3 regions of the Pseudarthrobacter sp. HLT1-7 genome follow, and region 1 is predicted to be linked to each of the others. Evidence: riboswitches for the same ligand, from Rfam matches in the RefSeq annotation. Region 1 holds a riboswitch; each other region holds the start of a gene.

Evidence for each region. Region 1 has a riboswitch for cyclic di-AMP ahead of AC50X6_RS12015 (NlpC/P60 family protein). Riboswitches for the same ligand answer to the same signal wherever they lie in the genome.
Region 2: it holds a riboswitch for cyclic di-AMP, as region 1 does, so the genes downstream of both, AC50X6_RS16235 (NlpC/P60 family protein) here and AC50X6_RS12015 (NlpC/P60 family protein) in region 1, are expected to answer to the same signal.
Region 3: it holds a riboswitch for cyclic di-AMP, as region 1 does, so the genes downstream of both, AC50X6_RS01775 (aggregation-promoting factor C-terminal-like domain-containing protein) here and AC50X6_RS12015 (NlpC/P60 family protein) in region 1, are expected to answer to the same signal.

The regions. Positions count from the first base shown of each region.
Region 1 covers NZ_JBWZCH010000011.1:74,916-78,178, forward strand. Annotated here, with positions in the region: gene mobA (molybdenum cofactor guanylyltransferase) at 1-365, opposite strand, end outside; gene AC50X6_RS12010 (HNH endonuclease) at 423-923, opposite strand; gene AC50X6_RS12015 (NlpC/P60 family protein) at 1,149-1,952, opposite strand; cyclic di-AMP (ydaO/yuaA leader) riboswitch at 2,262-2,420, opposite strand; gene AC50X6_RS12020 (M23 family metallopeptidase) at 2,570-3,263, opposite strand, start outside.
Region 2 covers NZ_JBWZCH010000019.1:80,552-83,814, forward strand. Annotated here, with positions in the region: gene AC50X6_RS16225 (helix-turn-helix transcriptional regulator) at 1-67, opposite strand, end outside; gene AC50X6_RS16230 (dihydrofolate reductase family protein) at 291-848, shown strand; gene AC50X6_RS16235 (NlpC/P60 family protein) at 971-1,768, opposite strand; cyclic di-AMP (ydaO/yuaA leader) riboswitch at 1,773-1,971, opposite strand; gene AC50X6_RS16240 (hypothetical protein) at 2,138-2,407, shown strand; gene AC50X6_RS16245 (hypothetical protein) at 2,502-2,729, shown strand; gene AC50X6_RS16250 (hypothetical protein) at 2,739-2,885, shown strand; gene AC50X6_RS16255 (hypothetical protein) at 3,071-3,263, shown strand, end outside.
Region 3 covers NZ_JBWZCH010000001.1:370,996-374,258, reverse strand. Annotated here, with positions in the region: gene AC50X6_RS01780 (HAMP domain-containing sensor histidine kinase) at 1-850, shown strand, start outside; cyclic di-AMP (ydaO/yuaA leader) riboswitch at 1,033-1,202, shown strand; gene AC50X6_RS01775 (aggregation-promoting factor C-terminal-like domain-containing protein) at 1,201-1,989, shown strand; gene upp (uracil phosphoribosyltransferase) at 2,132-2,767, opposite strand; gene AC50X6_RS01765 (phosphatase PAP2 family protein) at 2,841-3,263, opposite strand, start outside.

The sequences.
Region 1 (3,263 bases):
CTGCTGGTTCCGGCGGCCTCGAGGAGCACTCGCAGGGCGGCATCCACCCGCGGCATGTCGCAGGCCAGGACGAGGGTCAGCGGCGGGGCAACGCCCTCGGCCCCCGCACGGTGGCGTTGGAGCGCGGAGAGCCCGGCCGCAATGGCGGCAGCAGGACCAGCGAACGGCGGATCCTCGCGGCAGTTCAGCACGCCGCGGGGAAGCGTTCCAGGGTCCGGACCGACAACGACGACCGTTACGGCGCCGCGCGCGGCCTGTAGGGCACGCTCCAGGAGGGTAGCGCCGTCATACACCAGGCCGGCCTTGGCCACGCCGCCCAGGCGGGAGGACCGCCCGCCGGAGAGAATTACAGCATCAAATTCCACCGGTCAAGCCTAGCGCGGGATGCGCGGGTCAGGGTGTGCCGTGCGCGGCGGACCCGGTCAGGAAGCAGATTCCGGCAACAGGAACGGGTCCCAGGCCGGCGTCGGCTTTTCCAGTTCCTTGATCTGCCAGATCGCGCCCTTCGGCGGCCCCGGGACGAAGCTGAGTTTCCAGCCCATCTCGGCGGGTGTCTGGTTACCCTTGGCGTTGTTGCACCGCAGGCAGGCGGCGACGAGGTTTTCCCACGAGTCCGCCCCACCCCTGGACTTGGGGTGGACATGGTCAATGGTGTGGGCTGCTTTGCCGCAATAGGCGCAGCGCTGAAAATCCCGGCGGAGCACGCCGCGGCGGCTGACCGCCGTCCTGGTGTTGTACCGGGGCCTGATGTAGCGATTCAGCAGAATCACCGACGGCCGGCCTAGGATGTCGGTTGGCCCGACGACGGGATCGTCGCCTTCGGCCACGACACTGGCCTTTCCAGTCAGCACAAGAACCAGCGCCCGGCGGAAGGTGACTACCGCCAGCGGTTCATATCCAGCATTCAGAACGAGAGTGCGCATCCGCATACCTCTTAACGGCCGCACCCGCCAGGGGCACAAGGGCCGGCTGCCCTGTGCATGGTCGGGCTATGGATCGACACCACAAGAGTAAACACGCGAGTGCCGGATCACCGAATTTCCATAGCCGGTACATACCCGTGTCGGCTGAAATTCATGCTGGGCGTACACGCAAAGGACCCCTGCCGGGAGGGCAGGGGTCCTTCGGTGTCGCTGCGAGCAGTTGTCTTAGCCGCCGACGCGGATGAAGACCGGGCCCGAGCCGACGTTGACGCTTTGCAGAGAGGTGGTTCCACCATTCCAGCCGCCGTGGACAGCCTTGCCGCCGCCGACGTAGACAGCGATGTGCGCCACACCCGCGCCGCCGTTCTGGTAGTAGGCGAGATCGCCCGGCTGTGCCTCGGCGGCGCTCACCGTGCGGCCGAGGGACAAGTACCCTGCCGGCCAGCCGTGGTAGTTGATGCCGGCGGCAGCAAGTGAGTTCGTGACCAGCTTGGTGCAGTCCTGCGCAACGCCAAGCTGTGCGTAGGCAGCGGACGCGATGGTGGAACCCATGCCGCTGGCAACGGCGGCCGCAGCCGGCTTGGCAGCAACCGGTGCCGCAACAGCGGCGGTGGCACCGACCGTGGTACCGGCGGTCTTGGCCGCGGCGGTGTTGGTGCTGGCGGCCCTGGTGGCGGTCGCAGCTTCCTGGACCTTGACGACGGGCTTCGGGGCCTCGATGACAGGCGCGGGGGTAGTAGTGACAGCCGGCTTCTCGTAGGAGATCGCGATCGACGAAGCAGCCGAGATAGCTGCCGGAGCTGCCGACTGGACTTCGAGCGTGGAAGCGGAGGTGGATTCGCGCTGAACGTTGGCCTCAGCAGCGTTGGCTGCGATACCGCTGGTCAGAACCAAACCGGAAGCGGCAGCGATAACTGCAGCCTGGCGGCCCATACCGCCGGCGTTGTCGCCGACAGCCTTGGCAATGACAGCCAGCGAGTTGGTCTTGGTGACCTCGCCGCGGTGCCGTGCGATTGCACGAGTAGTCATTAATTTCTCTCTTTCGTGATCCTTGGAATGCGCTTTTCAGGCGCAATCTGAGGACGCTCCGGCATCTTGGGGGTACGCCGGATCGCCCCGAATGGGTTACTTAGCGAAGGGTGTACTGCGAAGACGCGCCAAAAACGGCCACTGAGTGCAGGGGCGTAGATTGCGGCCCGGACTCAGCGGAGGTTGAGCCGGCGGTGCGGAATCCGTTCCGGGCGCCGGCAAGGGCAGCACGATAGTTGGATTCCGGCGGGCTCATAAGAGCCGCACCAGCGCTGTGAAGCGCAGCTTTGTGGCGTGAAGACACGAAAAGAAGCCTCTCCCAATGCCTGCGAGGTGAGCTGTCGGATTCGGATGGGAGTCACCCGGCCGCGCTGCTTCCTGGGAAGCTTTGCGACTTAACCCCAAGGTCTTCTTTCGAAGACCAAAATTGGTTCCCCCGCCCCTGCCAGACGATGTCATGCGAACGGACCTTGAGCGGTGGCAGAGCTAGGCAATCCACTCAAGAGCGCCAACTTCGGAAAAGTTGGCGTACCTCATACGGTACAGCAATTGGGTTTCAATGTCACATTCAGATCACGGCGCGTCACAGGAATGCGAGAGTGACCCATCGGCTTGGCTTAGAGCCAGCCGGTGGGGTCGACAACTTCTCCGTTAACCATGACCTCGAAGTGGAGGTGGCAGCCGGTGGAGGCCCCGGTGGTCCCGGCCATCGCCACGGAATCGCCGCGGGAGACCTGCTGCCCGACGCGGACGCTCGAGGAGCTGAGGTGGTTGTAGGTGGTCTCCAGTCCGTTGCCGTGGTCGATCACCACGCGGTTGCCGCCACCGTAAGGGTGCCATCCGGCAAACGTCACGGTGCCACTTGCGGCGGCGTTGACTGCTGTTCCGCACTGGGCCGCGAAGTCCTGACCGCGGTGGAACTCGCCGGAACCGCCGGTAATGGGGCTGACACGCAGCCCGAAGGGCGACACGGAATCCATCCGCACCAGCGGTGCACCAAGGCTTCCCGACGACGCAGCACGCGTGATGGCGCCTGCGGCCTGGGCGCTCAGTAACTGCTTGAGCTTCCCGTCCGGATCGCCCTGCGTGGTGACGGCACTGCGGTTAAAGTCGATCTTGGCGGCGGCAGGGGCAGTGACATCCGGCTGTGCCGCGGCGGAGGCCTCGGCAGAGGCTGAACTGACGGGCGGGCCGGCGTTGGTGACCGCGACCGGACCGGTCGCGGGGACCGTAACCGTCAGGACCAGACCTGTGGCGGCCAAGGCAATACCGGCCTTCTGCCCGACGCCGCTGGCGGAGGCGAAGTCGGTG
Region 2 (3,263 bases), on a different contig from region 1:
CCTGCGTGATCCCGGTGGCCCTCCGGACGCTGCGGATTTTCGCTGCAATCGACGCCACGTCACGCATGGTTGCTCCTCCGTGAGGACACTGCCGGTGGCGGCAGTGCTGTTCCTTCAGCCCAGTTCCTTTAGCGTGGCCCAGTTCCTCCATCGTGGCCCAGACACCACTATCCGGCAAGATCCAGCCGCCCGGCGTCGGACGCCTGGCCTGTTCACGTGCAGTCCTGCCGCTCCGCCGGGCGGAGCGTACGCTGGTGCGGTAGCCCTCAGCCCACTGAAGGAGCCCCGCGATGCGCAAAGTCATCCTCATGACGCAGATGTCCCTGGACGGGTACATCGAGGGTCCGGGCCGGGACCTCAGCTGGCACATGGTCGACGACGAACTGCACCGGCACTTCAATGATGAGCTCCGGACCATGGGAGCGTTCCTCGACGGCCGCGTCACCTATGAATTGATGGCGGAATTCTGGCCGACGGCGGACGCGGACCCGTTGAGCACGCCGCCCATGGTCGAGTTCTCCCGGATCTGGCGGGACATGCCCAAGATCGTCTACTCCAGGACCCTGGCGACGGCCGGCTGGAATACCGCAGTGGTGCGGGACGTCGTCGTCGAGGAGGTCGCGAAGCTAAAGGAAGAACCCGGCGGGGACCTCGCGCTCGGCGGCGCCGATCTTGCGGCGTCCTTCCGGCGGCTCGGCCTGATCGATGAATTCCGGATCTACGTCCACCCGGTCCTGATCGGACGGGGCAAACCGCTCTTCCAGGAGACGGATGCGGTGACGAAGCTCCGCCTGCTGGAGACGCGCATGTTCGGCAACGGCGTCGTGCTGCTTCGGTACCAAGGCTGACCGGCTGGCCCGGGCGTGTGAAAGGCCGGTTGATCAGCTGCCCCAAGGCAACCGGTCAACCGGCCTTCTACGTTTTTCCCGCCAGTACTGCGGTTGGTGTTACTTAATTGCCGGAGGTTTTACTAAACGCCGGCACGCACGAACGTCACGGGGCCGGTGGCGGTGAGCCAGGACAGCGGGTGAACCACAGTCTGGTTCGCGCCGTTCATCCCGCTGCTGAGAACCTGGCCGTTGCCGACGTAGATTCCGATATGACCCGGCTGAACCACCATGTCGCCCGGCTGGGGATCCCCCACCACTTTGCCGTAGTTCATGAACTGCATCGGACCGAGGTCGCCAACAGGGATTCCGGCTGCGCCAAGGGCCTTCTCGACCAAGGCGGTGCAATCCTGTGTCATGCCCAGTTGGCCGTAAGCGGCGGAGACCATGGTGGCATTGACGCCGCCGGCCGCCGGGGCAGCGGCGGGAGCGGCCGGCGCTGCCTGGACCTTCACCGCGGCCTTGGCTGCCGGGGCAGCGACGGGTGCCTTGGCCACCGGGGCCGCCACGGGTGCCTTGGCCACCGGGGCCGCCACGGGTGCCTTGGCCACCGGTACAGCTACCGGCTCGGGCTGTTCGATCACCGGGGCAGGGGCGGTCGCCACTGCCGGGCGTTCGAAGGTGATCTGCACTGTGGAATCCGCGAGTACGGGTGCGCCCACCTGGCCCTCGACGTCGACGGACGACGCCGGCGCGGAGTCGCGCTGGACGGGGGCCTCGGCGGCATTGGCGGCCATGGCACTGCTGAGCACCAGGCCGGAAGCCGCTGCAATCACTGCAGCCTGGCGGCCGAATGTACCTCCCTTGGAGGACAGGAATGCGGAACGGCGTTGGCTGCGAAGGTCAGCGCTTTTTGGCAAAAGAGTATTACTGGAAGTCATGTGCGTAGCCTCTCCCAATGCCTGCGAGGTGAGCTGTCGGATTCGGATGGGAGGCACCCGGCCGCACTCTGGCCCTGACATCGGACTGTGCGGCTTCACCCCAAGACCTGCGTAAAGCCAGGTCAAAAAATGGGTTCCCCGTCTCTGCCGGACGTTGCTGCGAGGTGTCCCCGTGGCCGCGGCAGAGTTAGGCAATCGGCTGGGGAGCGCCCGTTTCTAAGCAACAGGCACCCAATAACGGTAACGGCATGATCACGGAATGTCACATCGAGGTAACGGCGGGAGTAGTTTCGGGCAGCTCTTCGCCCCGCAGGACGCGGCCCCCGGCATAGAATGGTGCCATCAGCGGTCCCATCAGCGGAGGCCAAAATGAGCAGCCCCGACTTCGCCAGGCACTGTGTCGCCATCTGCCAGTTGAGCTATCAGCCGCAGAAGGACCTCAATGTCAATACCGAGCTGCTGATCCTGGAAAACGGGGAAGTCCACGCGTCCACCTGGGACGCAGAGCCCCGCGACGGCGGCTTTGACGTCTTCGTCCTGAATGACCGCGTTGACGCTGCCGGCTTTATGGTGGTCACCGATTGGGAGTTTCTGGATGGTAAGGCCTACGCCGTGGTGGAGCGCCGGGCTCCCGCATAGCACCGGCGTTCGTGGCGCAGCGGGATCCCTGTTGACTGCAGCTTCCGTCGGCTAGGGTTTGACCCCATAACCAATTCTCGGCTTGGGGGTACCAATGAAAGCCTGGCGTCTGATGATGTCGCTGCCGCAACCGGTGAAGGGGTTCCTGGTGGCCTACCTGATCGCCTTCGCTGTGGTCTTCGTCTCTGTGGCGGTCATGTCTTTAACCGGTCAGGGCACCGCAAACCCGGTCATGCAGTGGGGGGTGGGCGTGCTGGGCCTCACCGCGGTCACGCTGGGGCTGGTGCTGGCCTTCGATTTCCGCGGATCGGCTCGCGCCTAGGCCGCGATGATGAAGGACTACAAACCCATGGGGGTGGACTATTCCGCGTCGTTTTTCGCAACGCCGATAGCCATCCGGATCTTCGGCGCGCTGTTTGCTGCGATCGGAATCTCGTTCGCCGTGACGTCCGCGATCTTCGCCAAGTCCCTCTCGTGAGGCCGCCTGTCGGCCGGGGTGCGGGCGGCAGCCTCGACCACTGTGATGCGGCCGCCGGCCTGGCTGATTATGGAATGCGCGACGACGGCTGCCGGGGTGGACGCACCGCCCGGCTCCGTGCGGCCGCTTCCAGCCCGCCCAGCCTAGACTGGGGGCATCGGGTCCTTTGAACGAAAGCAGCATCCGTGATGATGCACCGCATGCTGGCCCTCGCCATCGCACTCCCGACGCTCCTTTTTGGGGTGGCCGCCTGCGTACCGCCGCCGGCACCGCCGGCCAGTGCGACGCCCGCCGGCACTCGCGCACCGGAAGCCGCCGCGGGCTTCGGCTTGGATAACGCGGGGGCCCGCGAGCGAATCGCCCGGTCCGGACTCGCCC
Region 3 (3,263 bases), on a different contig from region 1:
GGACAACGTCTCCAACGCCCTTGAATCGCGGCAGCAAAGCGAAATGAAGGTGCGCCAGTTTGTGTCCGATGCCTCGCATGAGCTGCGCACCCCGCTGACCGCCATCCGCGGCTACACCGAGCTGATGCGGATGACCGAACACTTCACGCCGGACGGGGAGAAGTCCCTGGCCCGGGTGCAGAGCCAGTCCCAGCGGATGACCGCGCTGGTGGAGGACCTGCTGCTGCTGGCGCGCCTGGACGAGGGCCGGCCGCTCAAGTCCAGCGACGTCGACCTTACCCAGCTGGCGATCGAGACGGTCAGCGACGGGAAGGTCATGGCCCCGGACCACCTCTGGCAGCTGGAGCTCCCGGAAGAGCCGGTGGTGGTCCGCGGCGACGCGACCGCGTTGCACCAGGTGCTGGCCAATCTGCTGTCCAACGCGCGCAAGCACACCGGGCCAGGTACAGCGGTGGTCACCGGAGTGGCGCGGTCCGCCGACGGGAGCGCCGTGGTGACGGTGACGGACAACGGCAGCGGGATCGCCCCAGAGTTTGTCGGCAGGATCTTCTCGCGCTTCACCCGGGCCGACGCCGCCCGCAAGAACCAGGCAGTCACGACGGCGGCAGATGCCGGCACCGGGGCATCCGGCAGCCCGGGAGTGCCGGCCGCTCCGGGAGTGCCGGGGGTGCAGGCGGCTGAACCCACGGCCGAGGGGACCAGCGGGCTAGGCCTCTCCATTGTGCAGTCGATTGTGGAGGCTCACGGCGGGACCGTCGAGGTCATCTCCCGGCCGGGCCGCACGGAGTTCACCGTCCGGCTTCCCGCGAGCCCGCCGGGCGCGCCGCTTCGACGGTTCCCTGCCGGCTAGACGCTGCTTAGCGTCGAACCCGCCGGGAACCATCGAAACGGGGCGCAGGCCAGGCCGCGGAAGCACAAGGCGACGCACCGCCGTCGACCTGCTTGTTACCGAAATGTGACTTTTGTTTCCGGCTCCTGTACCGTTTTTAGGGTGCGGCCGCCACAGGGCCGCGCATCCGGACGGACGCCAAACTCTGCCGCTTCCCGGATTCCGATCGACCAGGCAGAGGCGGGGAACCCAGAGTTCCCGGGCATTCTGCATCTTTGCACCCTTGGGGTGAAGCCGACACGTGAGGTTCCGTGCGGCCGGATATCGCATCCGAACCCGACAGCTAACTCCGCAGGCGTTGAGAGGCGATCATGACTGAATTCAAAGTACCAACGCGCCACAAGAGCGCCCAGCAGGCAACCCGCTCGACGGCTTCGCGCCACCGCGCGGCGGACACCAATCCAGCGTCAACCCGGTCCCGGTTCACCGCGGGCCTCGGATCCACCGGCCGTCGCGCCGCCCTCGTTGCCACCACCTGCGCGGTGCTCGTCGGGATCGGGGCTGCCGGGCAGGCCGCCGAGACTGCCAACCGCAACGCCAGCGCCGGCAGTTCCAGCGGGGCTTCGGCCACCACCGCCGACCCGCTGACGCACTTGGACTTCGAACGTGTCCGCGTCGATTCGCAGTCGGCCCTTCCCGGCACCGCCGGCGTCGGGCCCCGGGCCGAAGAGGTGAATCCCGCCGAAGCTCCCGCCGCCGCGGCTCCCCCGCCACCCGCCGCCGCGACTCCCGCACCGGATCTGGCACCCGAGCCTGTACCGGCACCTGAGCCGGCCAAGCCCGTTGCCGTCGACGACCCTGCCGGCGCGCAGGCCTACGCCGCCGCGCAGCTGGGAACGCATGGCTGGGCTGCCAACGAGATGAAGTGCCTGCAGAAGCTGTGGACCAAGGAATCCGACTGGAAAACCACCGCCACCAACCCCAGCAGCGGGGCATACGGCGTGGTCCAGTCCCTGCCGGCCGAGAAGATGGCCAGCGCGGGCCCGGACTACCGGACGAACTACCGGACCCAGATCAACTGGGGCCTGAACTACGTCAAGGAGCGCTATGGCTCCCCCTGCGGCGCCCTGAACTTCCACTACGCCAACAACTGGTACTAGACCGCCGGCACGGCCAGTCTGAAGCACGGCCAGGCGAGGAGCCCCGAATGCACAGGATCCAGTCCATGCGGGTCAGGTGAGGCCGCGCCGGTGTTTTCCGGAACCCCAGCCGCCTCCGGCGTCAGAATCGACGACGGCGAGCTTAGCCGGCCACGCCGTAGAGGCGGTCGCCGGCATCGCCCAGACCCGGAACGATGTAAGACTTTTCGTTGAGCTTCTCATCTATGGAGGCGAGGACGATGGTCACATTGGCGTCGGCAAGCTCCTCTTCCAGCTTGGCCAGGCCCTCCGGGGCGGCCAGCAGGCAGATGCAGGTGACGTCGGAGGCGCCGCGCTTAAAGAGGAACTTGATGGCCTCCCGCAAGGTGCCGCCGGTTGCAAGCATCGGGTCCAGCACGAAGATCTGCCGGTCCGTGAGGTTCTCGGGGAGTCGCTCGGCGTAGGTGATGATGTCAAGGGTTTCTTCATCCCGGGCCATGCCCAGGAAACCAACCTCGGCGGTCGGGACCAGCTTGGTCATACCCTCGAGCATGCCGAGCCCGGCGCGCAGGATAGGGACCACCAGCGGGGTGGGCTTGGTGAAGGCGGTGCCGATCGTGGTGCTGACCGGAGTCTCGATGGTCACCGGCTCGGTGCGGACGTCGCGGGTCGCCTCGTAGGCGAGGAGCGTAACGAGTTCCTCGGTGAGCTGGCGGAAGACCGGGGAAGGGGTGTTCTTGTCCCGCAGAACGGTGAGCTTATGGGCGACCAGCGGGTGGTCCACAACGAGAATGCGCATGGGTCAAAACTATCACCCGGCGGCAGTTGACCCGCCCGTCGAACCGCGGGTCAGCCGCCCGTCGAACCGCGGGTCAGCCGCCCGTGGGGCCGCGGGCGCCGAGCCCGTCCGCAGTGGTGTCTTCGTTCCCGGCCGCGCTCCCGGCAGCACCCGTATCGGGGCCGGGGCCCGCGCCATTAGCGCCGCCTGGGCCCGCGCCGTCGGGGCGTCCGTCCATCAGGTGCGCCGGGTGGTCGAAGGTCGGCGCCGGGCCCGCATGCCCACGGTGCCGCAGCACATGGAACAGCCGGTGGGCCAGGATCACGATGCCCAGCCAGGCAAGGCCGAGGAGCCACGCGGCGATCACATCCGTCATCCAGTGATGCCCCAGGAAAACCCTACTCAGGCCCATCGCCGCGACGAAGATCACACCGGCGGCGATCACCGCGACGCGGGCCGAGGTCTTCTTGAGCTGGAGGCAGGTCAGATAAACCAGCACACCGATGACCACGGTGGA